One region of the Terribacillus sp. JSM ZJ617 genome, then DNA from elsewhere that is predicted to be linked to it. Evidence: riboswitches for the same ligand, from Rfam matches in the RefSeq annotation. Region 1 holds a riboswitch; the other holds the start of a gene.
The links. A riboswitch is a leader RNA that binds a small molecule or an ion and turns the genes downstream of it on or off. The one in region 1 is predicted to bind S-adenosylmethionine.
Positions count from the first base shown of each region.

Region 2: another riboswitch for S-adenosylmethionine. It lies ahead of ACH6C1_RS05740 (methionine ABC transporter ATP-binding protein); the one in region 1 lies ahead of ACH6C1_RS17990 (LLM class flavin-dependent oxidoreductase).

Region 1 is NZ_JBISEQ010000007.1:80,180-95,778, forward strand. Features, by position in the region: gene ACH6C1_RS17910 (SLC13 family permease) at 1-623, shown strand, start outside; gene ACH6C1_RS17915 (Rossmann-fold NAD(P)-binding domain-containing protein) at 676-1,212, shown strand; gene ACH6C1_RS17920 (carboxymuconolactone decarboxylase family protein) at 1,350-1,661, shown strand; gene corA (magnesium/cobalt transporter CorA) at 1,696-2,652, opposite strand; gene ACH6C1_RS17930 (IDEAL domain-containing protein) at 2,933-3,283, shown strand; gene ACH6C1_RS17935 (GntR family transcriptional regulator) at 3,348-4,058, opposite strand; gene ACH6C1_RS17940 (6-phospho-alpha-glucosidase) at 4,195-5,523, shown strand; gene chbG (chitin disaccharide deacetylase) at 5,535-6,260, shown strand; gene ACH6C1_RS17950 (PTS transporter subunit EIIC) at 6,280-7,680, shown strand; gene ACH6C1_RS17955 (DUF2164 family protein) at 7,688-7,924, opposite strand; gene ACH6C1_RS17960 (YdbC family protein) at 8,011-8,229, shown strand; gene ACH6C1_RS17965 (uracil-DNA glycosylase) at 8,231-8,863, shown strand; gene ACH6C1_RS17970 (VOC family protein) at 8,875-9,240, shown strand; gene mreBH (rod-share determining protein MreBH) at 9,501-10,508, opposite strand; gene ACH6C1_RS17980 (CAP domain-containing protein) at 11,009-11,857, shown strand; gene ACH6C1_RS17985 (DnaJ family domain-containing protein) at 11,929-12,300, shown strand; SAM riboswitch class I at 12,313-12,414, shown strand; gene ACH6C1_RS17990 (LLM class flavin-dependent oxidoreductase) at 12,493-13,857, shown strand; gene ACH6C1_RS17995 (S66 family peptidase) at 13,877-14,905, opposite strand; gene ACH6C1_RS18000 (low molecular weight protein-tyrosine-phosphatase) at 15,029-15,508, shown strand; gene ACH6C1_RS18005 (hypothetical protein) at 15,505-15,599, shown strand, end outside.
Region 2 is NZ_JBISEQ010000001.1:1,145,576-1,161,174, reverse strand. Features, by position in the region: gene ACH6C1_RS05765 (cysteine desulfurase) at 1-905, opposite strand, end outside; gene sufD (Fe-S cluster assembly protein SufD) at 905-2,209, opposite strand; gene sufC (Fe-S cluster assembly ATPase SufC) at 2,227-3,006, opposite strand; gene ACH6C1_RS05750 (MetQ/NlpA family ABC transporter substrate-binding protein) at 3,239-4,066, opposite strand; gene ACH6C1_RS05745 (methionine ABC transporter permease) at 4,082-4,750, opposite strand; gene ACH6C1_RS05740 (methionine ABC transporter ATP-binding protein) at 4,743-5,765, opposite strand; SAM riboswitch class I at 5,862-5,963, opposite strand; gene ACH6C1_RS05735 (hypothetical protein) at 6,023-6,352, opposite strand; gene ACH6C1_RS05730 (thioredoxin family protein) at 6,440-6,730, opposite strand; gene ACH6C1_RS05725 (ribonuclease M5) at 6,758-7,108, opposite strand; gene gcvH (glycine cleavage system protein GcvH) at 7,253-7,642, opposite strand; gene ACH6C1_RS05715 (arsenate reductase family protein) at 7,726-8,085, opposite strand; gene ACH6C1_RS05710 (hypothetical protein) at 8,196-8,435, shown strand; gene ACH6C1_RS05705 (spore coat protein) at 8,448-8,771, shown strand; gene ACH6C1_RS05700 (MarR family winged helix-turn-helix transcriptional regulator) at 8,901-9,323, shown strand; gene ACH6C1_RS05695 (YhgE/Pip domain-containing protein) at 9,377-10,447, shown strand; gene copZ (copper chaperone CopZ) at 10,484-10,690, opposite strand; gene ACH6C1_RS05685 (heavy metal translocating P-type ATPase) at 10,694-13,078, opposite strand; gene ACH6C1_RS05680 (metal-sensing transcriptional repressor) at 13,091-13,390, opposite strand; gene ACH6C1_RS05675 (metal ABC transporter ATP-binding protein) at 13,557-14,285, shown strand; gene ACH6C1_RS05670 (metal ABC transporter permease) at 14,282-15,148, shown strand; gene ACH6C1_RS05665 (Fur family transcriptional regulator) at 15,150-15,566, shown strand; gene ACH6C1_RS05660 (2-hydroxymuconate tautomerase) at 15,580-15,599, shown strand, end outside.

The sequences.
Region 1 (15,599 bases):
AAGAGGATGCTGTGTTGGAGATACTAGCTATCCCGGGTATCAGTGATACGACAATAGCAGTCTTGGCAGGTGTAATATTATTCTTGATTCCTAGTTCAAGTAAAAAAGGGCAAAGGATTCTTGATTGGGACGTTTCGAAAGAATTGCCGTGGGGAGTTCTGCTTCTATTCGGAGGTGGGCTTGCAGTCGCAGCTGGCTTCACTAGCTCCGGGCTTTCCCAATGGATCGGTGATCAGCTTACAGTCTTGGAAGGATTAAATATTTTTGTGATCATCGTTATTTCGACAACACTCGTATTGTTCTTGACCGAGATTACATCCAATACAGCGACTGCTACTATGATCCTGCCTGTAATGGCATCATTGGCTTTAGCTTTGGATGTTCATCCATATGCTATCATGGTGCCTGCTGCGATGGCTGCCAACTGTGCATTCATGCTTCCGGTTGGAACGCCGCCGAACGCTATCATATTTGCAACTGGTAAAATTACGATAGCAGAGATGGTCAGGATAGGCTTTGTGCTTAACATATTTACCCTCGTTCTACTCATTCTAGGAGTCTTTGCGCTTGTCGGTCCGCTATGGGGACTTGATTTGAACATGTACCCTGAATCGTGGAAATGAATTTGATAGGAGTCTGCCATTGGCAGACTCCTGTTCATTAAAGGAGACCACCATGAAACATTATCTGGTAATTGGAGGAACGGGCATGCTCCAAGCAGCTGTCCTTGACTGGAATCAGGAGGGGCATAAGGTGACAGTCATTGCTCGAACGGAGAAAAAACTCAGGCGTTTAGCTGAATGTGCTGCCCATTCAGAGCGCCTTCGAACGATACAAGCAGATTACCATCAGCTTGAAAGTTTTCAAAAAAAGCTGGAGGATGTTCCGCCGCCAGATATCATTGTAAGCTGGATTCACCGCAGCGGAAACAGTGCAATACAAGCTCTTTGTAACACATATGGCAATGCGTCAAAGAGGATAGAGCTTTTTCATATAAAAGGGAGCAGTGCTCATGATCCGCTACAAAACTATGTACCTCATTATCCCGATACTATCGATTATTATGAGGTCATCTTAGGTTTCCAGCTGACCGGAAGCACTTCCAGGTGGCTTACAAATGAAGAAATAGTAAAAGGAGTAGAAAAAGCAGTCAAACAGAGACATTCCCGCTATATCGTCGGAACAATCGAGCCGTGGAATGCCAGGCCATAATCTTTATTCTCGCTTTATGAAGAATTTGAATTATTTTCTTCTGAATTGTTCATAACTTAAGGATTCTACCGATAATAGAAATGTGCAACTAGGAAAATAGGTCTAGTTATGCCCAAGGATTAAGCGGAGGGTTCCCGATGAAGGAAGCAAAAGATCAAGGTTGGGCGTTGGTGGCTAAGCTGATGAAGGAAGAAGAGAACCTTGCTGTTGATAGTGGAGAGATTGGATATACCGGGCTTAACGGTAAATTCCTGGCATTGCTCAGTATAGCTGTTTTCGTTACAAACGGAGATGAGCGTGCACTTCGGCAGCAATTCGAAGCTGCTCTCCTGTCCGGCATATCTGTCCAAGAGATGATGGAAGCAATCCAACATTGTGCATTGTTGAATGGGTTCCCGCCTTCGCTGAAAGCTATGTCATTATTAAAAGAAGTAGTGGACGACCAATGACAAAATGCGTGCAGATGATACTGCACGCATTTTGTCATTTAAAGATATTGAACCAGCCTTTTCGTTTGAAGCGCCACAGCATTACTACGGCAATGACAGCCATCAGCAGCATGGCAACCGGATAGCCGTATTTCCAGTGCAGCTCCGGCATATAGGCGAAGTTCATCCCGTATACACCGGCAATAAAGGTTAAAGGAATAAAAATGGTGGAGACAATAGTCAGTGTCATCATGATTGCATTCATTCGATTGCTATTGATCGACTCGTAGCTGTCCCGCATATCAGAGGTGAGCTCCCTGTTGGAATCAACGATTTCCGTAAGTTTCAGCAAATGATCATAAATATCATTGAAGTAGGCCTTTTGATTTTGGACAAAATCGAATTTCTGAATGCTGAGAAGCCGGTAGATCAGATCTCTCATTGGTGCAATCGTACGCCGGGTTCTAAGCAAATCACTGCGGATATCGAATACTTCATTGATTAAAGTTTGAGGTGATTTGTGGCTGTCTTCATCCTCAATCTCGTTCAGCCGATCCTCCATTTTATACAACGGAGGGAAGTAATCATCAACCAATTTATCTATTAGATGATAGACGATTTTTGATGGAGAGTGCTCCTTTGGACCTTCGTTCATGACTCGCTGCCAAACGTGGTCCGCAGCCATTGATTCTTCAAGATGAAAAGTGACTACATAACGTTCAGAGAGAAAGATATCCAATTCATCTGACATGAACGATTCGTGATTCAGCTCATGAAGAACGAGGAAATGGTACCCGTCATATTCATCGAGCTTCGGTCTCTGAAGGAAATGGAAGCAGTCCTCAATTGCCAGTGGGTGGAAATGGAAGATCTCGCCGAGTTTTTCTGATTCGGCCTCTGTCGGTACGCTAAAATCGACCCAGTACCAGAGAATGTCGGGACTGTTTAGTTCCTGATACGGCAGATCTTTGAGTATTTTTTTGTCACGTGTTATCGCTATGCTGCGTATCATGGTACAACCTCCTGCAATATATAGTCACATTATAGCGCATTCGGAGGCAGAGAGAAAACGACAAGCAGTGTGATTAAAGAAAAGGGCTATGGGGTATAAAATGAATATACAGCCAAGCATTGTAACTGTTGTGAAATTGCTGAAAGACTATTTGTCTGAATATTTTAAAATTTTATATGCAAAAGTATTGCGCTTTTGGTATGAATCTTTTATAGTATTCAACAACCTACAACAATCACCATTGCTTAGCCAGCCGGTTAAGCTGAAGGAGGACAACGATATGTCTGATAATCAAAGCTTTGTAACTGTTGGTGACTGGGTAACAGGACATTCGATAAATGATGAATTATTTACCGGGTTCGTAGAAGCAGTGAATGCGAAACTGAACACGGTGAAAGTATACGTAACAGAAAGTGACCATAAAAATACGATCGGTAAAACGATCGAAACATTCCAAAGCAAGATCAAGTATTTTCCGCCAAGCGTAGAACCGAGCAGGGCGCATCTATTGAATCTTATTGATTTATCTCTTATTTCTGGCGATAAGGACTGGTTCTTGCATCTGACAGAAGAATTGAAAATACTAGACGAAATGGAATCTGAGTCTAATACAGAATATATCCCGAATTAACTGGACCGAGCAGATATTGCTCGGTTTTTTTATGTGGATAAAATATTTATGCCCCAACCTTTATTCAATACCGCTTCGAACTGAATTTAAACGTATAACGATCACTGCGATAATACAATTTTGTGTATTCGAACGGAATATCATTATCCAAATAAGCCCACAGATGCATGGATAAAATAGGGGCTGATTCTTTTATTTCGAGAAGCTTCATAAGGTCGGCTGATGGCAATGCTGGAATGATTTCTCCCAGCCGTTCTTTAATAAGAAACCCTTTGTTTTCTAGATAGGCATATTTAGAGTTCATCATAATTTCTTCTGTCAGGTCAGGGAACATGGCAATCGGCATGAAAGTTTCCTCTAGAATAATAGGCACATCATCCGCACATCGCAATCTTTTTATATAAAAGACTTGGGCCTCCACTGGTAACTGTAAACGATCTCTGATTTCTTCTTCAGGCTGCATGATTGTAAAAGTTAATAATTTATTTGAAGGTACCTTACCTAATTTGATTATCTCTTCTGTGAAGCTCTGAAGTCGGTAGATGTCATGCTCGATTTTCTGCTGCTTCACATAGGTGCCGCTTCCATGTACTTTATACAGCAGGTTCTCGTCTACTAACAACTGTATTGCTTGTCTTACTGTTACTCTGCTTGCCTGGAATGCAGCAGCCAGTTCCTTTTCAGTAGGTATGGCTTCATCCTTTTTAATATTTCCTCTGGCAATATCTTTTTTTATTTCATTTGCTATCTGACGATAGAGGGGCGTACTTTTCATGATCCCTACATCACCTCTCGTTTAATATCTCTGTGTTGTATTGTAATGAATCATAAAAAAACATACAACTATAATACATTGTATTGAATAGCTTTCAAATTTGTATTATAGTTGTATTAATTAAGGAGGGAGATAAGTGAAGAGAAAACTGAAAATTGCGATCGTTGGCGGAGGAAGTACGTATACGCTAGGATTAATTAAAAGTCTAATTGCTGAAAAAGAATTTTTTCCTTTAAAAGAATTAGTGTTATTTGATCAGGACGAAGAAAGACAAAAAATCATTGCAGATGCAGCTGCGATTTTACTTAAAGAGCAATATGGCGGTAATCTTATCTTCACAAGCACAACCAATCTGGAATCAGCGTGTAAAGATGCCGACTCTGTATTTGTCCAAATACGCACAGGCGGTTTGGAGATGCGGGAATTGGATGAGAAAATCCCCTTATCTCATGGTGTGGTCGGTCAAGAAACTTGCGGACCAGGAGGTATGGCTTATGGCATCCGTTCTATAAAGGATATGACAGACTTGGTCAGAGATATCCGGGCTATATCAAAAGATGCATGGATATTGAATTATACGAATCCGGCAGCCATTGTAGCTTATGCGCTAAAACGGGAGTTTCCCGACGACAGCAGAATTTTGAACATCTGTGATATGCCGATTGCCATTATGGTGAGTTATGCGAAATTACTAGGAGTAGATATCTGGGACTTGACAGCGGATTATTTTGGTTTGAACCATTTCGGCTGGTTCACCAAAATAGAGCATAAGGATGGAACTGATTATACAGAACGTCTAAAAGAACTAATTATTGAAGAAGGATTTAGGCCTGAAGATGAGGAAATAGCCAATGATGTTTCCTGGCAGGAGACGTTTGCGCAAGCTCGCCAGACTTTACTTGATTTCCCGGAATATTTACCAAATACTTATTTACAGTACTACCTTTACCCAGACAAGATAGTGGAAAAGTCAAATCCGACTTCTACGAGAGCCCGACAGGTCATAGAAGGAAGACAAAAGCGTGTTCATGATATGTGCAGACGGATAGTCACTGCTGGTTCTGCTTCAGCAGAGGATTTGAAAGCAGACATCCATGGCATATTCATCATCAGAGCTGCTGCGTCTCTTGCATATAATTTAAAAAATCGATACATCGTGATGGTGGAGAATAACGGAATTATTCCAAACCTGCCCTCCGATGCCATCGTGGAAGTACCTGCATTACTCACTGCCAATGGGATACATGCGTTCGCTGTAGGGGAGATTCCAGTCTTTCATAAAGGATTGATAGAAGGTCAATATGCGTATGAGCGTCTTGTCTGTGAGGCCTATTTTGAAAAGGATTATAGGAAATTGTTACAAGCGATGACATTGAATCGTACGGTGGTGGATGCAGATAAAGCAAAACGTATATTGGTTGATTTACAAAAAGCGAATGAAGAATATTGGCCATCTTTTCAATAGGGGGAAATCTAATGAAGAAGCTCATTATCAATGCAGACGATTTCGGTTACTCTAGAGCAATAAATTATGGGATTATTGATTGCTTTCAACATGGTGTTCTTAGTTCAGCGACATTTATGGCAAATATGCCAGGAGCGGAACATGCTGCTGATTTAGCAAAGCAAAATCCAGGATTAGGAGTAGGGGTACATCTTGTATTGACATGTGGGGAACCCATTTTGAAAGATCATCAGACAATTGTAGATGTACACGGAAGATTTAGAAAGCTATCATTTTATGAAAGCGCTTTTAATATTGAGTTAGCTGAAGTATATGATGAATGGAAAGCACAGATTGAACGCTTTTTGTCATTTGGTATCAAGCCGACGCATCTTGACAGTCATCACCATATCAATACGTATAAAGGAATAAAGGATGTTTTTTGCCGGCTTGCAGAGGAGTATCAGCTGCCTGTGAGAAACAATATGGATTTGCCAAGTCACCTGCGGCATCCGAATCGGTTCGAGTATTACGTAGAAAAAGTATTGAAGGATGAAGTGAGTATTGCAAATGCGTTCAAAGATGCAGATACAGTGGAAGTGATGTGTCATCCAGGCTACCTGGATAAGGCTGTGATGGGAGGATCTTCTTATACGTATCCGAGACTGGACGAATTGGAATTGTTAACATCGAATGTAGTCAAAGAAGTATTAAATAACTGTAAAGATGTGGAGCTTGCAACTTTCAAAAGTCTATAATACCGGGAGATGAGAAAGTATGCGCAATTTCTTGCAGAGATTAGGGAAATCATTACTCATTCCGATTGTAGCTTTACCGATTGCTGGTATCCTTTATAGACTCACTGCTGAAGATTTACTGGATATACCCTTATTCCAAGCAGCTGGTGTCATACTGACGCAGATGGATGCACTGATTGCCATCGGTATTGCAATGGGACTTGCGAAAACAAAAGATAAAGGGATACCGGCACTGACCGGTTTCCTTGCCATTATCGTACTAAAAGAAGGTCTCGCGTTAATGAATCCTGAACTGAATATGAGTGTATTTGGAGGGGTTCTTGCTGGTTTGATAGCTGCTTTTGTCTATAACAGATTTAAAGACACAAAACTGCCGAATATGTTTGCTTTCTTCAGCGGGGAAAAGTTCCCGATTACGGTCATCATTTTCACCATGGTACTAGTTGCCGGGCTGATGAGTTGGTTGTGGCCGTATGCTCAAATGGGAATCGATGCGTTTAGTAAGACGCTGATGGACTTAGGCGCAATCGGTGTCTTTATATTCGGTTTCCTGAATCGTTTCCTGCTGCCATTCGGTTTGCATCACGTATTAAACACATATGTCTATTTTGGACTTGGTGAGTATACGACGGCTTCAGGTGAAGTGGTCAACGGTGAAATCACCAGATTCTTAAGCGGAGATCCAATGGCGGGATTCTTCATTGGCGGATTTTATATCACCATGCTTTTCGGTGTACCGGCAATTGCCCTGGCAATTGCGCGAGCAGCTCGATATAAAAAGCAGGAAACAAAAACATTGATGTCATCGGGTGCTGCTACATCAGTGATAACTGGGATTACAGAGCCTGTAGAATTCACCTTCTTATTTACCTCACCGTTGCTTTATTTCGTCCATTCCGTCTATACCGGATTGGCTGGTGCTACACTGTACATCCTGCATATACGTCATGGTTTTTCTTGGGGAGCCGGACTGATCGATTATATTGTGAACTTAGGATTGAGCGATGGAGGACTTCTTATCCTCCCGGTAGGTATTGCTTTCTTCTTGTTGTATTATTTCACTTTCTATTATGTCATCAAAAAACGTCGAGTGGCGGTAATTGGACAAATTGAAGATAAATTGTATGAAGCAGCCGCAGGCGAAGAGGAAAAAAATCTGGAGTTAACTCATAACAATTACAGATATATGGCACAGAAGCTGGTAGAGAACTTGGGAGGAAAGCAGAACATTCTTATAAACGACAATTGTATGACACGACTGCGGCTGGAAGTGAAGGATATGAATGAAGTGAATCAACAAAAAATCAAGCAAATGGGAGTTCATGGTGTTGTGGAGGTTGATAAACACAACCTGCAAATCATCATCGGGTCTCAGGCTACTATTGTGAAAAAGGAAATTGACGATATTTTGGAAAGCTGAGGAGCACTCATTGCTCCCGCACCTGAATCCCAAATAGATCCTCAATTTTTTCATTCATAAATTGATAGGATGCTTCGATACCAGCATTATAAAAAATAGGACCTAGTTCTTTGATAATGAAGTCGAGCAGCAGACCTGCGGCCAGGTCGCCTAGCTGCTCGTCTTTTTCTTGTTCAAAATACGTCTGCAGGGAACTTATCATTTCGTTGCGCTGTGTATCATTCAATCGAATTGGGTTTTGCATCTGTTTTTCCTCCCTAAGCTCATTTTCGTTTCATTATATCAAAAAGTTCTGCTAGACTTTAGAAAAGGGAAAAGGTGGGAGTAATGATGGCGGAATTATCTTATGAGATTGTAAAAGAACTCGAAGTGCTATCCGTTTCACCGAAAGGATGGCAGAAGGAACTCAATTTGATCAGCTGGAACGGGCGGGACCCGAAGTATGATATACGGGACTGGGCTCCGGATCATGAGAAGATGGGGAAAGGTATCACATTATCAGCTGAAGAAGTCGGTGCCTTGCTTCGCGTGCTGCAGGAGCAGGATTGACATGCTGCCGGAGGAGTTGGTTCAGTTAGCCAAAGAAAGGATGGCTCCTTATCCTTGTGAAGGTTTCCTGCCCGGGAGAGGGCCGAAGCATCCGGTTCTCTTCTTTATAGGAGAAGCACCGGGAGAGACGGAGATACATAGCCTGATGCCATTCAGTGGGCGAGCAGGCAAGGAGCTGGATCTGTTTCTGGAGCGAGCAGCTGTGGATAGATCGGAAGTTTTTATTTCAAGCGCAGTCAGAAGCAGACCTTATCAATATAAAACAAAACAAATACGCGGTGAGACTGTCACGAAAAAATATAATCGAACACCGACCAAGGCTGAAGTGCTTGCACATGCGCCTGTGCTTGATTATGAAATTGCCCAGACGGAACCGGAAATTCTCGTGACACTGGGGCGAATAGGCTGGGAGAGGATAACCGGTTCGAAGGAAAAAATCACGGAAGTCGCTGGAAAGCTGATAGAACAGCCAATACAGCAACTGAAAAGCATAGAGGAGGATTCCTTTGTGCTTTCCGAGAAGATATATCGTATCTTCCCGACCTACCATCCAGCGTCTGTATTCTACAATCCAGGTCTGCGGCCGGTAATTGAAGAGCATGCATACAGTATTCGCGAACTTCTGAACAGATAAGGAGAGGTGTAATGGAGAAAATCAGGGGTAAAGTGACAGGGTTTGAGCTGAATAGCCAAGACCCGGAAAAGGCAGCTAGCTTCTACGCTAATGTTTTTGGCTGGAATATTGGCGCTCCGAGTTGGGGTTATCAAAATATGGAGACAGCCGGAGGAATTGATGGCGGAATAAGTAAAGGACCGCATGATTTTCCGCATGGAACAAGAATCCAGATTGAAGTGGAAGACTTGGATAAAGCAATCCTAGCAGCCAAGCAAGAAGGGGCAGTTGTTGTCAGAGAAAAGATGGAGTTTGATTCTTTCCATCTCGCTTATTTGGTTGATCCAGTCGGAATCGGCTTCGGATTGGTACAGTCTAGCACCAAAGAAGGCCAGTAACTGCGGCTTAAGCGATAAAGCCATGCGGGAGGAAAAAGCTCCTCACGCATGACTCTCACTTACTCCTCCGTTTCAAGCAGTTTTTTCGCTTTTCCATGTCTAGCTCCAAAGACCAAAAACTGCGGCTTAAGCGATAAATCCTTGCGTGAGGAAAAGGCGCCTCACTCGAGGCTTTCTCGCTTATTCCTTCGTTTCTAAGCGGTCTTTTTCGTCTTTCTGTAAAAAAAACAGGCGTATCAGCTGACTGATACGCCTGTTTTTTATTTTGCTGCTTTTTGCAGTTTTGTGATCATCTGCAGGGCACGGCCAGTACCGATTGCAACGGATTCCAGTGGATTCGGAGCCAAATGAACAGGGACGCTGATTTCAGATGCAAGCCATTGCTGCATGCCTTTAAGCAATGCGCCTCCGCCAGTCAAGATGACACCATGGTCAACGATATCTCCGCTTAGTTCAGGCGGGCAGTCTTCCAATGTCATGCGAATTGTTTCAAGGATCTGTTCCAAAGATTCCTTAAGAGCTACTTGTACTTCCTTAGAAGAAATACCCACAGTCTTAGGTAATCCTGTTACCATATCACGGCCGCGGACATCCATCATCAATTCATCATGGTCAATCAAGGCATAGCCGATTTCCATTTTGATCTGTTCAGCAGTTCTTTCTCCAATGAGGATATTGTACTGCTTGCGGATATATTGGATGATCTCTTCATCCATTGAATCTCCGCCGATGCGGACAGAACGGCAAGATACAACGCCGCCGAATGATATAATACCTACTTCACTTGTACCACCGCCGATATCGACAATTACATTCGCAACTGGCTCATCTACTGGCAGATCAGCACCAATTGCTGCCGCAATTGGTTCTTCAATCAAGTGGACTTGTTTTGCACCATACGATTTGACCGCATTATGTATAGCGCGTCTTTCAACGGATGTGCTGCCAGACGGTGTGCAGACAACGATAGTTGGTTTGCGAAGGGAAGAGCCCATCACCTTGCTCACTTTTTTCAGGATTTCTTTCAGTAATTGAGCTGTTACATCATAGTCGGCGATTACGCCATCTTTTAATGGACGAATCGGTACGATATTCTGTGGTGTTTTACCAACCATTTCTTTCGCTTCTGCTCCAACTGCCACAACGTTTTTTGTTTCCATATCAATTGCAACCACAGATGGTTCATTCAATACGATTCCTTTTTGTTTCGTATACACAAGTATATTTGCAGTGCCAAGGTCTATTCCAATTTCGGGATTAGCAAACATTATATTTCCTCCAATAATGACATATTTCTACTATATTCATTCTCCCCCGTATAAAGCTTTATGGGGGTAGATCTGTCAAAGAGCCAAAAAGGCGCTTAAATTCGACATAATTCATTCTATCACCTGGTATAGAGGTGTTAAAGAGATACCTTTATCCTAATTTGGCAGATTAAACTAAATAGATTAGGAGTAAAGGATTATATGCAAGGGTTAAGCGTAAGTCAATTTACAGATAGATTACAAATACTGATCTATTGTTACAAAAACTAGGAATGAAAAAGGTGTCAATCCTAATTTACATCCAATAAATAGTAAAGCGTCTGTTTATTACTAGTTTCATAGTCGGCTAAACGGGTACGATTTCGCATAAGAATCGGACTTTTCGCAGTGCTGTACAGGTTTGAGTGCCTATTGGAAATTCTAGGCTGCAATATTACACAAAAACCCATGCTATGATGTTGCTGCAACAGGAAAACATACATCTCGAAAGGAGCAACATCATGTTTAAGAAAGTATTAGTAACAACACTATCTACAGCTATTCTAGCGGGAGGCGCATTGGCAGGAACAGCAAATGCTGCACCAGCTCAACCAACGAAAGAAGAAGCTCAAGTGCACGTAGCACAAGTAGTGAAAAGCGGATCTTTCTCTTCTATCGAAGATTTGAATAAATGGGTGAATGAATATCTATCTGCTTATAACATTCACATTAATACTGATAGCTTGCTAGCGAAGTACAATGTTCAGCAGCCAGCTCAGCAAGAAAAAGCACAGACTCCTGCTCAAGCAGCACCTCAGCAAGAGCAAGCAAAAGCACCAGCTGCTCAGAAAGAAGAGCAAAAAGCTGCTGCTCCGAAAAAGGAAGAAAAAGCTGAAGAGCAAGCAACTGAACAAAAAGCTCAAGCTCCAGCACAAAAACAAGAAACTGCTTCTGATAACAAGCAAACAGAAGAAAAGCAAGCTGCTGAAGGCCTGAGTGCATTCGAACAGCAAGTAGTAGACTTGACTAACAAAGAGCGTGAAAAAGCTGGTCTTAAAGCTTTGAAAGCCGATACTGAACTAAGCAAAGTAGCACGTGCGAAATCCAAAGATATGGCTGACAATGGTTACTTCGATCACAACAGCCCGACTTACGGTTCTCCGTTCGATATGATGAAATCTTTCGGTATTTCTTATAAAACTGCAGGTGAAAACATCGCTCAAGGACAAAAGACTCCTGAAGAAGTCGTTGAAGCGTGGATGAACAGCCAAGGTCACCGTGAGAATATCCTTAACCCTGAGTACACTAACATCGGTGTAGGTTATGTAGAAAACGGTAACTACTGGACACAGCAATTCATTGGTAAATAATTCAGATTATTGTATAATGAAAAGCAACCGATCATGATCGGTTGCTTTTCTTGTATGCAGGGAGTGATTATATGGATCTGATTTCGCTGCTTGCGGAGGAGCGAATCAAGCAGGCTGAAGCAAATGGAGAGTTCCGTAATCTTCCTGGTGCTGGAAAACCTTTGGAGCTGGAGGATCTCTCCGGTGTACCGGAGGATATGCGTATGAGCTATAAGATCCTGAAGAATGCTGGCTACATTCCGCCAGAGATGGAGCTGAAGAAAGAGATTGTAGCACTGCGTGATCTGGTGCGTGTTTGTACGGACGACACAGAGCGGGCAGCTTTCCGGAAGCGCATTAGTGAGAAAGAGATTCAATACGAAGCGCTGCTTCAAAAGCTCAAGCGAAATTCGCCAGGAACACTCAGTCAATATCGGGAACAAATTGAAAACAATCTAACATAATCAAATAGTATTTTCTTATCACGAGAGGTGGAGGGACTGGCCCTTTGAAGCCTCGGCAACAGGCAGTAATGCACTGTGCCAATTCCAGCAGACGAGAAGTCTGACAGATAAGAGGAGCATTTTACCTTGGATAAGGAGCCTCTTCTGTAAAACGGAAGAGGCTTTTTTTACATAAATAGAGGAGTGGAAGCGATGACCAAACAAATTATCCTGCAAGCATTTGATATGACAGCCGCCAATCATAACGCCCATGGCTTATGGAAGCACCCGGAGAACAGAAGACATCGGGAGTATAAGTCGCTGGAATACTGGATGGAGCTTGCGCGCCTTTTGGAAAAAGGAAAGTTCGATGCGGTGTTCTTCGCTGATGTACTTGGCGTCTATGATGTTTACGGAGGAGATGAAAAGGCAGCCTTGCGTGATGGCGTGCAAGTACCGCTTAATGATCCAGCCTTCGCTATCCCGGCCATGGCAGCTGTGACGAAGCATTTGTCCTTCGCTGTCACAGTCAGTACTTCGTACGAACAGCCTTTTCATAATGCACGTAAATTTTCGACGCTCGATCACCTGACCAATGGGCGAGTGGCTTGGAATATCGTTACTTCCTATTTGCCGAATGCAGCCCAGAATTTTGGACTGGAGAAGATGGTAAAGCATGATGAGCGTTACAGAATAGCTGATGAATTCCTGGAGGTTTCTTATAAGCTGCTTGAGGATAGCTGGGAAGAAGATGCTGTTATTTCGGACCCGGAAAGAGGGGTTCTGGTGGACGCAGAAAAGGTGCACCGCATCAAGCACAAGGGTACATATTTCTCGGTGGAGGGACCACATGTAAGTGAGCCATCCCCACAGCGCACACCGGTGCTCTACCAAGCAGGTACTTCCGAAAAAGGCAGGGATTTTGCCGCAAAACATGCAGAGTGTGTGTTTGTCGGCGGACCGACACCAGAAAAAATCAACTATTATATAGAGGATATCAAAGCGCGTGCGGAGGCTTATGGCAGAAGCCACGATGAAATCAAGGCCTTTACCTTCCTGCACGTCGTTGTAGCTGAAACAGAAGAGAAGGCTCATGCTAAATATGACGAGATCAAGCAATACTGGAGCGCAGATGCTGCCAAAGCCCAGTATGGCGGATCCACAGGCTATGATTTAGCTTCCTATGAAAATGAAGAAGAACTGTTCATGTACAAGCATACGGAACAAGGTCAATCGCGAGCTGCTTATCTGACAAAGGATGCTGCCAAACCATTTACGGTAAAAGAGATCCAGGAGAAATTCAGTCAGCCAGCTGAAATGGATATCATCATTGGCAGTCCTGAGCAAGTAGCGGACAAGATTGAGGATTTCTTTGTGCGAAGCGGAGTGGATGGCTTCAATCTGACACATTACATTACACCAAAAGACCTGCAAGACTTCGTGGAATTGGTTGTACCTATCTTGCAGGAGCGGGGATTATATAAAAAGGATTATGCAGAAGGAACTTTTAGGGAGAAATTATACGGACAACCGCATCTCGCTGCGGCACATCCGGCAAAACAAGGAAAGAGGAGCTGAGCTTTTAGCTCCTCTTCTCCTATTCCAGATAAGTGAGAGTTCCCTTGCCGTTTTTATATGATACATTTGCCAACGCACCATTGATCATCGTGAACTGCGGCGGCATATGTCCAATATCGGCGTCGTAGATTATCGGCAATCCAATTTCATCTGCGAATTCATGAATCATCTGTTCGTCTGTATAATCCTCTGAAGGAGTGCTTCGAGAAGGCCTACCAAATAGTAATCCGCTCGCACCGTTGAACCAGCCGTGTTCCTTCAAATGCCAAAGATTCCGGTAAGTTTCAGCAGTACTCCAATCCAACCATTCCAAGTAGACGAGCGTATCTTCTTTAAAAGATTCCCGCCAAGTTTGAATAGGAGCATATTTCGTCCCGGCGATAGCGGTCAGGGTATTCAAGCAGCCACCGATTAAGCGGCCAGTAAAGGAAACGGCTTCACCTGTCGTGGTTTTCCATTCTGTTTTGCTGTCCAAGTCGAAGCCCTCAGGATTGTCTTGATCAAATAGCGCATCCCATGATGATTGATACATAGGGGATGAGTGCTGCGCCATGTGCTTGCGGGACGTTGCAGATAATATCTTATGCCATTGCTTCGTTGTTTCATCGAGTGCTTCCATATTCAAATCAAAAAAGTTAGTCGTATGGGCAGTTGCAAAATTTGTTTGGAGTGTATAGCTGCATAGAAGTGTGCTTGTGTCCGAATAACCAATCAGCCATGTGGGCTTGCTCTTGGATAGCTTGTCCCAATCAAGCATGGGCAATACTTGTACAAGCAGTTCTCCTCCCCATGGCGGCATGATTGCATCGATTTCCGGATCACTCAGATAAGCCATCAGCTCGTTAGCTCTAGTTTCAGCAGAGCTGCTTCTAGCGGCTTGCTGTGTCCAGACGGTTTCTCCAATGATCACATGATCACCGAGTTTCTCGAGCTGCATTTTAGCTTTATGTATTTTGGAATGCAGAGGAGCAGGAACTCCGCTTGACGGAGCAGTAATTGCGAAAGTGGAGTTGGGAGTCAAAGCGCTTGGATACATGGTCGTCATCATTATCACCCTTTCCTTTTCCATATTATAGCATTATCTCTAGGTCGTTTGATTCGTTGTTACATGGGGAATGGAATACCAGACATTCGCACATTTTCACATTTATAAAACGAGGGAGTTGAGTGAATGATAAATGTGTTGTTTATTTCTTTAGGCAACATCTGCCGCTCGCCGATGGCTGAGGTGATTTTACGCAAGCGTATAGAGGAACAAGGGCTATCTGCATTTGTAACAGTCGACTCAGCCGGTATCGGCCACTGGCATGAAGGGAAGGAGATGCACCCTTCGGCTCGTGAGCTTCTCGGCCATAAGGGAATTTTGATGGTAAATCATGTGGCTAAGCAAGTCCAGTCAGAAATTTTAGGAGCATACGATTATATCTTCGTAATGGATCAGCTTAATTTGCGGGATTTGTCAGCTATAGCTCCTGCTCATACGTCACGTTATCGGCTTTTCTCAGATCTTATTCCAGAGCGTGCTGGAGAGGATATCGAAGATCCATTCTTCACTGGTGAATTTGAAGCTGTGTATGAGATGCTCGAGGCTGGGTGTGCGGAATTGTGCGAGATAATAAAACAACAGACACAATGGAAGGAGCCGGTATGATGAAAAGTAAATTCACGTTAGGTTTAACGATTGGTGCTACTGTCGGCGGCTTGATTTCGTTATGTGATGCACAGACAAGGGATCATGTACG
Region 2 (15,599 bases), on a different contig from region 1:
TGTGCTTCGATATTATCCAGACCGATTTCAGTCAGGAAGTCAATTGCAGCACCAAGACCGATTGCTCCAGCAATGATAGGAGTACCTCCCTCAAACTTCCAAGGAAGCTCCTTCCATGTTGAATCATACAGATGTACGAAATCGATCATTTCACCGCCGAATTCGACCGGTTCCATATTTTCAAGCAGTTCCTGCTTTCCGTAAAGGACACCGATTCCAGTCGGTCCGCACATTTTATGACCGCTGAAGCAATAGAAATCACAATCAAGATTCTGCACATCCACCTTTAAGTGCGGTGCGCCTTGTGCGCCATCAACTAGAACGACAGCATTCTGCCGATGAGCAAGCTCGACGATTTCTTTTATAGGATTAATGGTTCCAAGAACATTGGAAACATGAGTCAAAGCTACGATCTTCGTTTGCGGACCGATCGATTTCTTCACATCTTCCATGTTCAACGTACCATCTTCGTTCAGTTCAAAGTATTTCAATGTTGCTCCGGTCGCTTTGACCGCCTGCTGCCACGGGATGATATTACTATGGTGCTCCATCGGTGTGATGATCACTTCATCACCAGGTTCCAAGTTCGCACGGGCGTAAGAGTGTGCAACCGTATTGATTGCTGTCGTTGTACCGCGTGTGAAGATTACTTCCTTGGTGCTTCTGGCATTGATGAATTGCTGCACCTTTTCTCTGGCACCTTCATATTTATCCGTAGCCCGGGTTCCAAGTGTATGCACACCACGGTGTACATTGCTGTTGTCGTTCCGGTAATAGGCATCCACAGCTTCCAATACTTTTATCGGCTTATGGGAAGTTGCAGAGGAATCCAAGTAGACCAGCGGATGTCCGTTGACTTCCTGATGCAGGATCGGGAACTGTTCACGGATAGAGCGGGCATCCATTAGTTTACTTTCCCTTCAATTACCTGGGTCAGCTGATTTTTTACCGTTTCAATCGGCAGCTGGTTAACTACAGGTGCAAGGAATCCATGGATGATTAGACGTTCAGCTTCATGCTTCGTGATTCCGCGGCTCATCAAGTAATAAAGCTGAAGCGGATCTACACGGCCTACAGAAGCTGCGTGTCCTGCCACTACATCATCTTCATCAATTAAAAGAATCGGGTTCGCGTCACCGCGTGCACCTTGGCTAAGCATCAACACACGTGTTTCTTGGGTTGCATCAGATTTGCTGGCACCATGTTCGATTTTACCGATACCGTTGAATACAGAGCTTGCCTGGTCTTTCATAACACCGTGGGACAAGATGCTTCCAACAGAATTCTTACCGAAGTGAACAATATTCGTCGTGAAGTTCTGGATTTGCTTTCCGCGTCCTACAACTACACTTTTCGCTTCGGAACCGGAGTTATCACCGATCAAGTGTGTAATATGCTCACTGATTGTGTTACCATCGTTCATTTGACCGATCGCCCAGTCAATGCGAGCATCACGGTAAGCTACACCGCGGCGTTTTGCATAGACAGTCGTACCTGCAGCATAGTTATCAACCGCACCATAAGATACGCTGGCATTATCTGCTGCAATGACTTCTGTCACAACGTTTGCGAATGTTGCTTGGTCAGCGTTATGTGAAATGCTGTTTTCAACATATGTTACAGCACTATTCGCTTCCGCAACGATCAAAATATGATTGAAGGAAGCTACTTTATCATCTTCCTGCCAGAAGATAGTTTGAAGCGGCTCGTCCACTACAACATTTTTCGGAACATAGACGAATACTCCGCCGTTCATCAATGCTGCATGCAGAGCAGTCAAACGATTTTCATCAATATTCACAGCATCCTTCATGTAGAATCTCTTCACCAAGTCGCCGTGCTGCTGCAGGGCAGTGAAAATATCCGTGAAGATAACACCTTGGTCGCTCCATTTTTCGTTTAGAGCAAGGTATGCTGCACTATTATTACGCTGAACGTAAAGGTTTGGAGCATTATCCGTATCAATCAAAGCCGCCACACTTGCTGGCAGGCTTTCCAACGTATTGATTTTCTCCCCTGCTACTTCATGCACATACGTATCGAAATCCCAGTTCTTGATCCCAGTTTTATCGGGTTTTGGCATGTCCAAAGATTCCGATTGGGAAAGAGCTTGCTGACGAAGTTCCTTCATCCATTCAGGCTCATTGCGGGAACTGGAAAAACGGCTGATATATTCATCATTATATTGTTGCTTCGTTTCAACAGTCATAAGATCCCTCCTCCAGTTTACGCGTTAATTGTTTCGTCTTCGATGTTAAGCTCTTGTTTGATCCAATCGTAACCTTCTGCTTCCAAACGCTGAGAAAGCTCGGATCCGCCGGATTTCACAACACGGCCTTGCATCATAACGTGTACGAAATCAGGCTCGATGTAGTTTAGCAAACGCTGGTAGTGGGTAATAATTAAGCAACCGAAGTTTTCGTCGCGCAGTTTGTTGATACCTTTTGCAACAACTTTCAGCGCATCGATATCCAGACCGGAATCGATCTCGTCAAGGATACCGATTTCAGCTTTCATCATAAGAAGCTGAAGGATTTCATTACGTTTTTTCTCCCCGCCGGAGAAACCTTCATTCAAGTAACGCTGTGCCATGTTCTTATCCATTTCAAGGAAGTCCATCGCTTCGTCCATCTCTTTGATGAATTTCATCAATGGAATTTCGTCGCCTTCTTCACGGCGAGCGTTGATGGAAGAACGAAGGAAGTCAGAGTTTGTTACACCGCTGATTTCACTTGGATACTGCATTGCAAGGAACAGACCCGCACGAGCACGCTCGTCCACTTCCATTTCCAAAACATCTTCCCCGTCCAAAGTGATGCTTCCGCTAGTCACTTCGTATTTGGGATGTCCCATGATTGCGGATGCCAATGTAGATTTACCAGTACCATTCGGTCCCATTACTGCATGGAATTCTCCGCTCTTTATCGTAAGGTTTACACCTTTTAGAATTTCCTTATCTTCAATCGAAACATGTAGGTCTTTGATTTCTAAAACTGAACCTGCCATTTATAAACCCTCCGATAGCTGCTATTTTATAAGTTTCGATAATACGTTATTTAAACACATTATCAATTTATTCTCATTACAATCTTAAAGCATTATTCGACCATTATCAACTTTTTTACTAGATAAAAACACAGTTTTAACATGATCTTCTCCTATTGTATCACACATCCATTTCAACCCAAAAATATAGCCTCTGCTGAGAATTCCAGCAAAGGCATGAGAATAGTATTTCTTATTTATCGACAGGAAGAATCGCTCCGTCATAATTGTCTTCGATGAACTGTTTGATTTCATCGGAATGAAGGACATCCATCAATTTTTTCAATGCTTCATTGTCTTTGTCTTCGGCACGTGCAGCCACGATGTTGCCGTATGGAGAATCTGTACCTTCAAGGATCAATGCGTCTTCAGAAGGCGTAAGACCTGCTTGCAATGCATAGTTCGTGTTGATGACAACTAGCGCATCCTCTTCTGATTCATACGTATCAGGAAGGAATGCTGGGTCAACATCCATGCTGAATTTCAGGTTTTTCGGGTTATCACCAATATCATCCAAAGTAGCATCTACAGGTTCTACACCATCTTTGATCGTGATAAGACCAGCATCTTGGAAAATAGATAGGATACGGCCTTGCTCTGCTACGTTACGACCCATGATTACTTCTGTACCATCTTTAATATCATCGACGTTCTTGATATTTTTGGAATACACACCCATTGGCTCCAAGTGAACTGCTCCAAGGCTGATCAGGTCATAGCCAGTATCTGCGTTTGAAGTTTCTAGGTAAGGGATGTGCTGGAAGTAGTTCGCATCCAGGTCGCCGCTTGCCAAGTCGTCGTTCGGAAGTACATAATCCTGATATTCTTCAATCTCCAGATTGACTCCCTCTTTTTCAAGGATAGGCTGCGCTTCTTTAAGAATCTCTGCGTGTGGTGTGCTGGAAGCACCAACTTTGATTGTTGTTGTTTCTTCGTCACCCGAGCCGCTGCCAGATGAACCGCAAGCTGCCAGGAAGATCATGAAAGCTGCTGATAGAATAACTAATAATGCCTTTTTCAAATGAATCCCTCTCCTTTATCGTTTATCTAGTTTATTTGAAATCAAGTCTCCAATGAATTGGAAGACGAATACAACAATAACGATTAATAGCGTACAGATAAATACAACATCAAACTGACGTCGCTGGAAACCATAGAAGTAAGCAAAGTCGCCTAATCCGCCTGCTCCGATAACACCTGCTACCGCTGTGGATCCGATCAGCGCAATTGCTGTTACTGTAAGACCAGAAACAAGGGCTGGCATGGATTCTTTCAGCAGTACTTTGAACATGATCGTACTGTTCTTCGCACCCATTGCCTTCGCGGCTTCCACTACCCCGTTGTCCACTTCCTTCAATGCAATCTCGACTAACCGTGCATAGAAAGGTGCTGATCCAATGATTAGCGCGGGCAGTGCTGCCTCTGGACCACGGATGGTGCCGACTACAAAATCGGTGAAAGGGAACAGAAGTAATATCAGGATGATAAAAGGTATCGCCCTGAATATGTTGACGACAGCTGCTACAACTCCATAGACAACCTTATTTTCCCAAAGCTTCCCTTTACTAGTCAGGTAAAGCAACAGACCAAGGATGATACCAATGATGAATGTACCAATCAAAGAAAGGATCGTCATATAGAATGTTTCATAGATGGCTGTATTCAAATCTGCAATATCTACATTCGGGAACCACTTCTCAAACAAGTTCCTGCACCTCCGCTCTCACATTCGCTGCGCGGATGAAGTTCAGTGCCTTCTCCACTTCCTGTTCACTGCCTACCAGCTGCAGGAACAAATTACCGACTGCTCCGGTTTGTGTCTGCAATACATTTCCTTGCAGGATGTTAATATCAACATCAAATTGTTTCGCAGTCTGGCTGACAACCGTCTGATTGACGTTTTCGCCGGAGAAGGAAAGCTTCACGATCGTACCTGTACCTTCTTTCACTACTGCTGCAGACAAGGAATCATACTGCTCGCTTCCATCCAGCTGCTGGACGAATCGCTTTGTGATATCCTGCTGCGGGTCTTGGAATACATGAGCAGCATCGCCTTCTTCTACCACTTTACCGGTATCCATTACAGCTACACGGTGACAGATTTTACGGATAACATTCATCTCATGCGTAATCAATACAATAGTCAGACCGAGTCGTTTGTTGATGTCCACAAGCAAATCAAGGATGGAATCTGTTGTTTCCGGATCCAGTGCGGATGTTGCTTCATCACAAAGCAGCACTTTCGGGTCGTTAGCCAATGCCCTTGCAATGCCGACACGCTGCTTTTGTCCGCCGCTCAGCTGTGATGGATAGGCATTTTCGCGCCCTTTCAATCCGACTAGCTCAATCAGCCGGTCTACTTTTGCTTTTCTTTCTTTTTTCGGCACACCAGCTATTTCTAATGGAAAAGCAATGTTTTGGTGTACAGTACGGGACCACAGCAGGTTGAAATGCTGGAAGATCATCCCGATTTCTTGTCTGGCAAGACGAAGCTCGTTTTTTCGCTGTTTAACGATATCCTTGCCATTGATGATTATTTCGCCGGCGGTCGGTTCTTCGAGACGATTCAGCAGGCGTACGAAAGTACTTTTTCCAGCACCGCTGTAGCCAATCACGCCGAAGATTTCACCCGACTCAATCGTAAGATTAAGCTGATCGACCGCTGTAATATTCTGTTTTTTTGTGCGATATGTCTTGGAGAGGTTTTTGATAGTGATCAATATCCGCTCCTCCTTCCTCATGTGGCTTTATAACCATAAAAAAAAGCGTCTTCTTGTCCTGAGAACAAAAAGACGCATCTGCGTTCGATAATTGTTCTCTCATCTGTACAGGTTTCCCTGCAGGAATTGGCACCATACAGGAAAACCTGTGGTTGCCGGGCTTCATCGGGCCAGTCCCTCCGCCACTCTTGATAAGAGTTTGGTATATGATTGCTAAAAGGAGTTTAGCATCTAGTTAATAATCTTGTCAACATATTTTACATACTTCCTGGAGCTCCCAGAAATAGTAGTGCCTCCACAAGCAAAATATGCTGATAATCCCCCTCCACCACTTGCCTGTGACGGATACTGCGAAGCTGCACCTCGCCGCTAAGGAGCTCCTGCAATGTCTGCTCATCGGTACGTATATGTAAAATGCCATAAGGCTTGGAAGCTGGTGTCGTGAGGCTGCTTCTATCTATATGCAAATCGAAATGGGCATCCTCCCATTCAATGAAGACCTTCAGCCGCTTGTCATTACATAAAGGCAGCAAATCCTCCCTCACCTCGATCTGATGCTTGAGCTTTGTCAGTTTTTCGATGATCATCCGCCATCCCCTCCATATACTGTATTTGGCTCTTCTCATTCTGATTTCCTGCAAGAAAAAACAGCTTTCCGGAAAGGAAAGCTGTTTTTATTCACTCAGCGTCTTGGCCAGCATATGCTGGACGGAATGAAAAGCGTATATTTTTTCCTGAACTTCACCTTGTTTGAAGATAATGAGACAAGGCACACTTTCAATCTGATGTTCCTGCATGAAATCAGGAAAGAGAGAGGCGTTCAGTTTATGATAGTATTCCTGGTCCATCATTGCCTCCACCGCAAGGAGCATTTTTTCAGCAAGCTGACATGTGCCGCAAAAAGGCGTGTGCACAAATATCCTTGCTTGCTCCTGGTGTATAACGGACTGGACCTCCGTTTTGATAATGTTGATAATTCATCCCTTCTTTCTTCAGACGAGGAAGAATGGATGCACCATGATACTTCTGCTAAGCAGGGCTGTGGCCAATTCTGGGGCCGGGGTCGCCGCTACCTCTCGATAGGTTCTGTCTACGTAAATATGCTGGGCATGCGGCAGCTCTCGTGCTAACTGTTTTCGCAGCTTATGACCAGCGCTGTCCTCATCCACCATAATATATACTTGCTTGTGATCCAAGTCATAGTCATACAACAGCTGTTCCAGCCGCTCGATGCCCAATGTTCCATTGGTGCAGATGATCGTCACTTCCTCATCGATGATCTTCCTTATCTGCTCTTTATCCGAGCGTCCTTCTACGATAATGACTTTTTCTTCATCACCCATACTGGCATCACCTATTCTGATCGATATTTGATTGCTTTCTTGCCCGAGCCCCCGAATAAAGGCAGCTTAGCAATGAACGCTTGCCATAGTATATGAAAAGAGACCGCCGCCCTTGCTAACAGATATCAACAAGGACCCAAAAAATTAATCCTCTTTAATCCGTCCTTCGTAATCCTCAACAGAAAGCAAGCTCTCATACGCTGCTTCATCGTCTGTTTCCACTACGATCATCCATGCTTTCTCGTATGGGGATTCATTTACGAACTCAGGGCTGTCGTCCAAATCTTCGTTCACTGCTACGACTTTACCGCTAATCGGAGCATACAGCTCTGAAACTGTTTTAACAGATTCGACGCTGCCAAATGGCTCGTCTGCTTTCAATTCGTCACCAACTGATGGAAGTTCCACGAATACGATGTCTCCGAGTTCATCCTGGGCGAAGTCGGTAATACCGATTCGATATTGATTGCCTTCTTCTTTTTTAATCCATTCATGTTCCTCAGTATAACGTAGATCTTTCGGTAAGTTGCTCATTTTTATTCCTCCACCTATTTTCTACAAGAATAGCTAACATATTTACTATAAGAGGTAATAGATAAAATTACCACCGTTTCTGCTTAATTCGAAGCAGTCACAGTTTCGTACACTTCCGGTTTGAAACCTACCGCTGACGCCTTCTCCCCAACTAATAGCGGTCGCTTGATAAGCATACCGTTTTCGGATAGCCATGACTTGAGCTGGGCATCATCTGCCTCTTTGATTTTCTCTTTATAGCCGCCCTCCCGGTATACCTTTCCGCTCGTATTGAACAGTTTGGTAAGCGGCAATCCGCTTTTATCCGCTGCTTCTTGCAGGATCTCCGGACTTGGAGGGTTCTCTACGATATGTATCGCTTCATAGGATACGTCATTCGCATCCAGCCATTTCTTTGCATTTTTACATGTACTGCAATTCGGGTACCAATAAAATCGGAACATACAGATCTCCTTCCTTTTGATACTGCTATTTTAGCATAGTCCTTTGCATCTTTCGCACAGAATAATCGCCAGGATCCCGGGTACGATAAAAAGGAAAGAGGAGGGATCCCATGCCAGCAGAAAATCAGCAAAATGTCATGCTGCAGCCGCCAGAAATGATCTCAGAAAAAGACTTACTGTACTTGAGCGATATGCTGAACTGGAACTTGAATGCCGCAAAAAAGGCACAGCATGCTGCCGGTGAAGTGCAGCTGACAGATGCCCAGGAAGCGCTGCACACTATCGGCCAGATGCATCAGCGCCATTATGATATGTTACTGGAGCATTTGAAGACAAAACCGCTCAATTAAGGAGGGAACGTTATGCCAGAGAATCAAAAGATAGAAAATCCCCAGACACCAGTCCCGACAACGCAGAACATGAATGACCGGGATCACGTCACTGATCTGCTTGCTACCGAAAAGTATATGACAGCTTCTTACAGCACGGCACTCAACGAAATGAGCAATCAGTCATTATATGAAACAGTAGCCCGTATGTTCAAGGAGACACAAGACTCCCAGCGAAATTTGTATAACTTGATGTTCCAGCATGGGTGGTACAGCCTGGAGCAAGCTCCGCAGCAAAAAGTGGAACAGGCTTATCAGCAATTCAGCAAAACACGACAAGAACTTCCCTATACATGACACAGAAGGACAATCAGCTGCTGGTTGTCCTTTTTTTAACCCAATCCAAAAAAATTATTGACGCATAGGATACAAACCCGTAATATACTTGCATGTGCAACTATTTGAGCTATCTGAAAGGAGCGGACCATGAGCAGGACACAAGACGAGTTAGGACTGCTTTTATCCCGGACATACTTATCCTTGAAACGGGAAACGTCCCGCATGCTTCAACAGTTTGAACTGACACCAGAACAATTCTCCCTTATTGCGGAATTGGACAAGCAGGATAACATCACCCAAAAAGAGCTTGCCGACTTAACGGAAAGAGAGCAGACAACCGTTACGAAGATAGTCGATAAGCTTGTCAAAAAGGGGCTGGTCACCCGCGGACATGATCTCCACGACCGCCGGGCAATCCGTTTGCAAATTACAGCAGAAGGCCGGGATCTGGTAAAAGATATCAAACCGAAGATAGAAGAAATCGAAAATCATGCTTATTTAGGTTTCCAACGGAAGGATATAGAATTGCTGCATACTCTGATTCGAAAGCTGCATCAGAATTTGCAGTGATTTTTTTCGCTAAATACATGCACGTGCAACTAATATAGAATGGAGTTTTTATTTTGCGTTTACAACCTTTGCGGGAAATGCTTAAAATCCCGAATACGAAAGTGGGCATGGCTTTTGCCATACTTGTCCCATTACTATTTTCCGTCATCTGGCTGACAGGCTATCATGATGCAACAAATCATCTGGACCGCTTGCATGTTGCTGTCGTCAATGAAGATGGCGAACAGGCCAATGCATTGGCAGAAAAAATGATGGATAGTATGCCATTTGATGCGGATCTTGTTTCATATGATGAAGCAAAGAAACAGCTGGATAAAAATGATATTACGATGCTGATTGTCATTCCGGAAGCATTCACCGAAAACTTAGCCAAACAGAGTGACACGACATTACAATTCTATTTGAACAGCTCCAACTCACAGGTTGCTTTGTCGGCAGCTGAAAGTACAGCAAGACAAATGACGGACTCTATAGCTGGTTCCAATGTACAAGCAGAAATCATCAAAGAAAATCACATTGATAACTTCGCAACCAGCATGGTGCCGATGATCCTTGGTTTCATCATCTTCATCGCTGTCATGACAATGAATATCCAAATGAACATTGTCACACAAATCCTGAGTCGTAAATTCGGCAAATGGCAGCTCTTCTGGAATAAACAGCTGCTTTTACTGATTATCGGTCTTGTCGTAACGACGATTATCGTAACGATTCATGCACTTGCAAACGATACAGCTGCTTCCTACATGCAGCTATGGGGATTCGAGCTGCTAGTTGTCTTTGCATGTATCGCTTTCACACAGATGAGCTTTGCTATTTTCGGCAATGCTGGTGCTTTATTCAACGTTGCTATGATTCCGTTCCAATTGATGGCTGCCGGGAATATCATCCCGACAGACCTATTGTCTCCTGTATTCCGTGTAATAGGCGCTGCACTGCCAGCTTCTAATGGGGTGCAAGGCTTCACTCAGCTAATTTACGCTGGAGAAAGTGTACCATCAACCATCCTCCATCTTGGATTGATCTTGATTATCACGTTCTTACTTACATGTGCAGCATTAATGCTGAAAAAACAGCAGCCTGTTCAGTTTGTTAAAAAAGACGGAAAAGCTGCAGCAGTATAAAAAGAAACCTCCGCATGCAGAATGCGGAGGTTTTTCTTATGCTACTACTTCATAACCTTGTTCTTCGATTGCTTCTTTCATATCTTCTTTCGTCACTAATGTGTCATCATACACAACATCGACTTTTCCGCTGGCCAAATCCACGTCCACCCCTTGAATTCCTTCCAGTTCTCCTAGTGCTCCTTTGACTGCTTTCTCACAATGTCCGCAAGTCATCCCGCTTACTTGTAATGTCATTTCCATGTCTTATCTCTCCTTTAATTGTCTTTTCAATCGTAAAGCATTTGCTACCACACTGACAGAACTGAAGGCCATTGCTGCTCCAGCAAGCCATGGTGCCAGCAGACCGATTGCCGCAACTGGTATACCCGCACTGTTATATGCAAGTGCCCAAAATAAATTCTGTTTGATGTTGCGTATTGTTTTCGCACTATACCCTAATGCTTTTGGTACGAGTTTGAGATCTCCGCCAAGTATGGTCACTCCTGCTGCTTCTATTGCAACATCTGTGCCGGTGCCGATGGCAATTCCGATATCAGCGGCTGCCAAAGCAGGTGCATCATTGATGCCGTCCCCTACCATCGCGACAGTAAAGCCTTCCTCCTGCAGAGCCGCAATTCGATCTGCCTTTCCAGTGGGAAGCACACTGGCAAAAACGGTGTCGATCCCAACTTTCGCCGCTATGCTGTCAGCTGTTCGCTGATTATCCCCTGTCAGCATGACTGTCCGGATACCTTGTGATTTCAATTGTTTAATAGCTTCTGCTGCATCTGGTTTAACGGCATCACTGACGGCGATGATCGATTCTATCTTTTTTTCTGCAGCAAGGTACATGACAGTCTTTCCGTCTTTCTCTAACGCATCAGCCTGGAGCTTAAAGTCTTCAAGCGGCACATTATTTTCTGACATCAGTGCACTATTCCCAATCAGAATAGCAGTCCCTCCAACTATTCCTTTGATACCCCTGCCAGGTATATTCTCAAACGTTTCCACTTCCTTGACTGGAAGACTATGCTCTTCCCCGTATTGAGCAAAAGATTGGGCAAGCGGATGCTCTGATTGTTTTTCGAGCGCAATCGCTTCAGGCAAATGGTGCGCGTCACCAAAAATATCTGTCACCTGCGGTCTTCCTTGGGTGATTGTGCCAGTTTTATCGAAGACGACAGCATCTACTTTATATGCTGTCTCCAGCTGTTCGCCGCCCTTGAACAAGATGCCCGCTTCTGCCGCTTTGCCTGTGCCGACCATGATGCTCGTCGGAGTAGCGAGCCCCAGTGCACAAGGGCATGCGATTACCAATACAGCGATAGCTGCTGTCAAAGCTGGAGCCATCTCCCCTGGATTCACCAGGAGGATCCATACCGCAAATGTAAGTATACTAATTACTATAACTGCCGGGACGAAAAACGAAGAAACGCGATCGGCAAAGCGCTGGATAGGTGCTTTGGATCCTTGAGCACGTTCTACTGCACGAATGATTTCCGCAAGAACCGACTCTTCATTCGAATGTGTCACTTTTACTTGGATTGTTCCATTTCCATTGACTGTAGCACCTGCTACCTTATCATCAATATCTTTGCTGACTGGAATGCTTTCTCCAGTGAGCATCGATTCGTCAACATGGGTACTGCCTTTCACAATGATGCCATCTGCAGGAAGTTTCTCTCCAGGGCGTACAATAACGATATCACCCTGCACCAGCTCTGCAGCCGCAATTTTCTCTTCCTGTTCCCCACGCAATACGGTCGCTTCTTTCGCCTGTAAGCCGACGAGGGAAGTGATTGCTGTAGTAGTTCGCCCTTTCGCCACCTTTTCCATATATTTACCAAGAAGAATCAAGGTGATCAAAATGGCACTCGTCTCGAAATAAAGCGCAGGCATATGTCCGCTACCTTGAAAACGGATTACTTCATATAAACTGTAGAAATATGCTGCACTTGTGCCAAGCGCAACAAGCACATCCATATTAGCGGACCCGCTGCGTAAGCTATGATAAGCTCCTCTGTAAAATTGCCAGCCGATCAAAAATTGAACCGGTGTAGCCAATAATAGCTGCACCCACGGATTCATAAGGATATGCGGTACTTCATACAAGCCCAAATGTCCGCCCATTGTAGCGAGCAGCGGCAAAGATAGCAAAGCGGATAGCAGTAGTTTCATTTGCATCAACCGGATTCCTTTGTCTCTGGCTTGCTCATTTTCTTCCCTGGATTTACGCGGGCTTGCATCATAGCCTAATTTCCGGATACGCTCGATAAATTCATCTGTACCTGTAAGCAGCGGATTATAGCGGATGGCTGCCGTCTCTCCAGCCAGGTTGACAACAGCTTGATGGATGCCCTCCTGCTTGTTCAGCACCTTCTCGATTCTTGCTGAACAAGCAGCGCAAGTCATTCCTTTTATATCTAGATAAACTTCATCAGGTTCCACTCCGTAGCCTAACTTTTCAATCTTACCTGTTAAATCTGTTTCATCCACCTGGTTCGGATCAAAAGAGATTGCTGCCTTTTCTGTTGCCAGATTGACATTGGCCTCTACCGTATCCATCTTGTTCAGCACTTTTTCGATACGGGTGGCACATGCAGCACAAGTCATACCGGTAATGGGTACTGTTACTTGCTTCTTATCCATATGGACCGCCTCCTATTTGCCGAATTGCTGCAGTACTTTCATCAATTCATCGATGGCCTCTTCCCCATCTCCATGCTGAATTGCATGGGAAACACAATGCTTCATATGTCTTTCGGTTACTGCGGCTCCGGTTTTTTTCAGTGCCGCCTGAATAGCTGATATTTGAACAAGGATATCCACACAATATCTATCTTCCTCGACCATGTTCTGAAGTCCTCTAACTTGTCCCTCGATTCGTTTGAGCCGATTAACAAGCGCTTGCTTCTCTGTCGTAGTCCTTGACTTGACTGGCTTTTTATCTGAATGTTCCATAGCACACCTCCTTTATACCCCCTACAGGTATATAAATATAATATACCCCCACCAGGTATATGTCAATAATTGATTTTAAATCGAAACGATTATGATTTACAAATCGAAATGATTACGATAGAATAAGTCTTTGTGAAGAAGTACGTGATTAGAAAGGTGATAGAAAATGACATCTATCCTTCAAATAGATACTATTAATTTCTCATATGAACAGAAGGCTGCCTTGCGCGAGGTATCCCTTCAAGTAAAAAAAGGTGACTTCCTCGGATTGATCGGTCCAAACGGCGGGGGTAAAACAACATTGATCAAGCTGGCACTTGGAATGCTGCAGCCTAATAATGGCTCCATCCAGCTTTTTGGACAGTCTGTTTCTTCCTTTAAGGACTGGAATAAAGTCAGCTTTGTATCCCAAAAGGCGAATGCCTTCAATAAAGGTTTCCCAGCTACTGTTTTCGAAGTAGTCGCAATGGGGCTTACCCCGAAGATCGGTTATTTCCGCAGATTTACCGCCAAGCACCGGGCCGCTGTAAAGCAAGCTGTTGCCCAAGTGGATATGAGCGATTATCTGCACGAAAATATCAGTAGTTTGTCCGGAGGCCAGCAGCAGCGCGTTTTCATCGCCAGAGCGCTTGTAAGCCAGCCGGAATTGATCATACTCGATGAGCCAACTGTCGGAATCGACCACGCCAATGTGAAAGGCTTCTATGAATTATTGCAGCGGCTGAATGAGGAAAAAGGACTTACCTTAGTGATGATCACGCATGATCTGGCTGGGATTGCGCATTATGCATCCAAACTTGTTTATTTGGATCAGCAAGTCCAATACGAAGGCAGCCCAGAACAATTCAGCCTGCCTGAAACCGATTTACATGTATTGCGAGGTATTCATGCATGATTGCTGATTTTCTTCAATTTGAATTTTTACGAAATACACTATATACCGGTCTGCTAATCGGCTTGATTGCTCCATTACTCGGCTGCTTCATCGTCGTACGCAGACTGTCTCTGATTGCGGATGCCCTATCGCATGTTACCTTAGCCGGTATTGCATTCGGACTGTTACTGGAGAAAAAGCTGGCAACTCCTGTGATAACACCGTTTTATGCGGGTCTTGGTTTCTCGGTTGCAGCATCACTGCTAATCGAGAAGCTTCGCAGCATGTTCCGTAACTTCCAAGAAATCGCTATTCCGATCATCCTTTCCGGAGGAGTCGGCTTGAGTGTTATTTTCATATCTTTGGCTAACGGTTTTACAACAGATTTGTTTTCTTATTTATTCGGATCTGTATCTGCTGTCAGCAGTGAAGACCTGCGTGTTATTGTGATCATCTCGATCATTGTCCTGCTAGTCATCGGATTCTTGTACAAGCAGCTGCTGGTGCTTTCCTTTGATGAAGAGCATGCGCGTGTCAGCGGCTTGCATGCAAGAGCAATCCATTTCATCTTCATGCTGCTGACTGCCCTTGTCATTGCAGCGAGCATCCGGATCGTTGGTGTGCTGCTCGTCTCTGCCTTGATGACAATACCTGTAGCAGCAGCCATCCGTCTGGCAAAAGGCTTCAAATGGGCAATGATACTGGCTATCCTCTTCGGAGAGACATCCGTTATTGTCGGCCTCTTCTCTGGTTATTATTTTGAAATACCGCCAGGGGGTACCATTGTTGTCGTATCGATCCTGATTCTTCTGTTGAGTTTCATCATTCAAAAGCTGCTGCTTGCGAACAAACGAAAAGCGGCTTTCGAGAAAGGAGTTTCCTGATATGCAAGTGGACAAAGGTATTGCGATTCTGAAGGAAAATGGTCATAAATATACAGATAAACGCGCAGATATCCTAGCTTATTTTATCCATGCCAAAGGATATCGAAGTGCAAAAGCACTGCTTGCTTTCATGGAAACTAGCTATGCTGGTATCAGCTTGGATACGATCTATCGCAATCTCCGTCTTTTCGAACAGCTGGAGCTGCTCGAATCCCGTGAAAAAAACGGAGAAAAGCTGTTTAAAATTGCTTGCAGAAGCGGCACGCATCACCATCATTTCATTTGTGAAAGCTGCGGACTGACCAAACCGCTCCAGAAATGTCCGCTGCCAGTTTACACAGAAGAACTTGCGGATTATCATGTAAATACACACGCTTTCGAGCTTTATGGTCTTTGCCCGACGTGTCACAATCGCTAAGGAGTCGATATATATGCCAATCATTACAGTTAA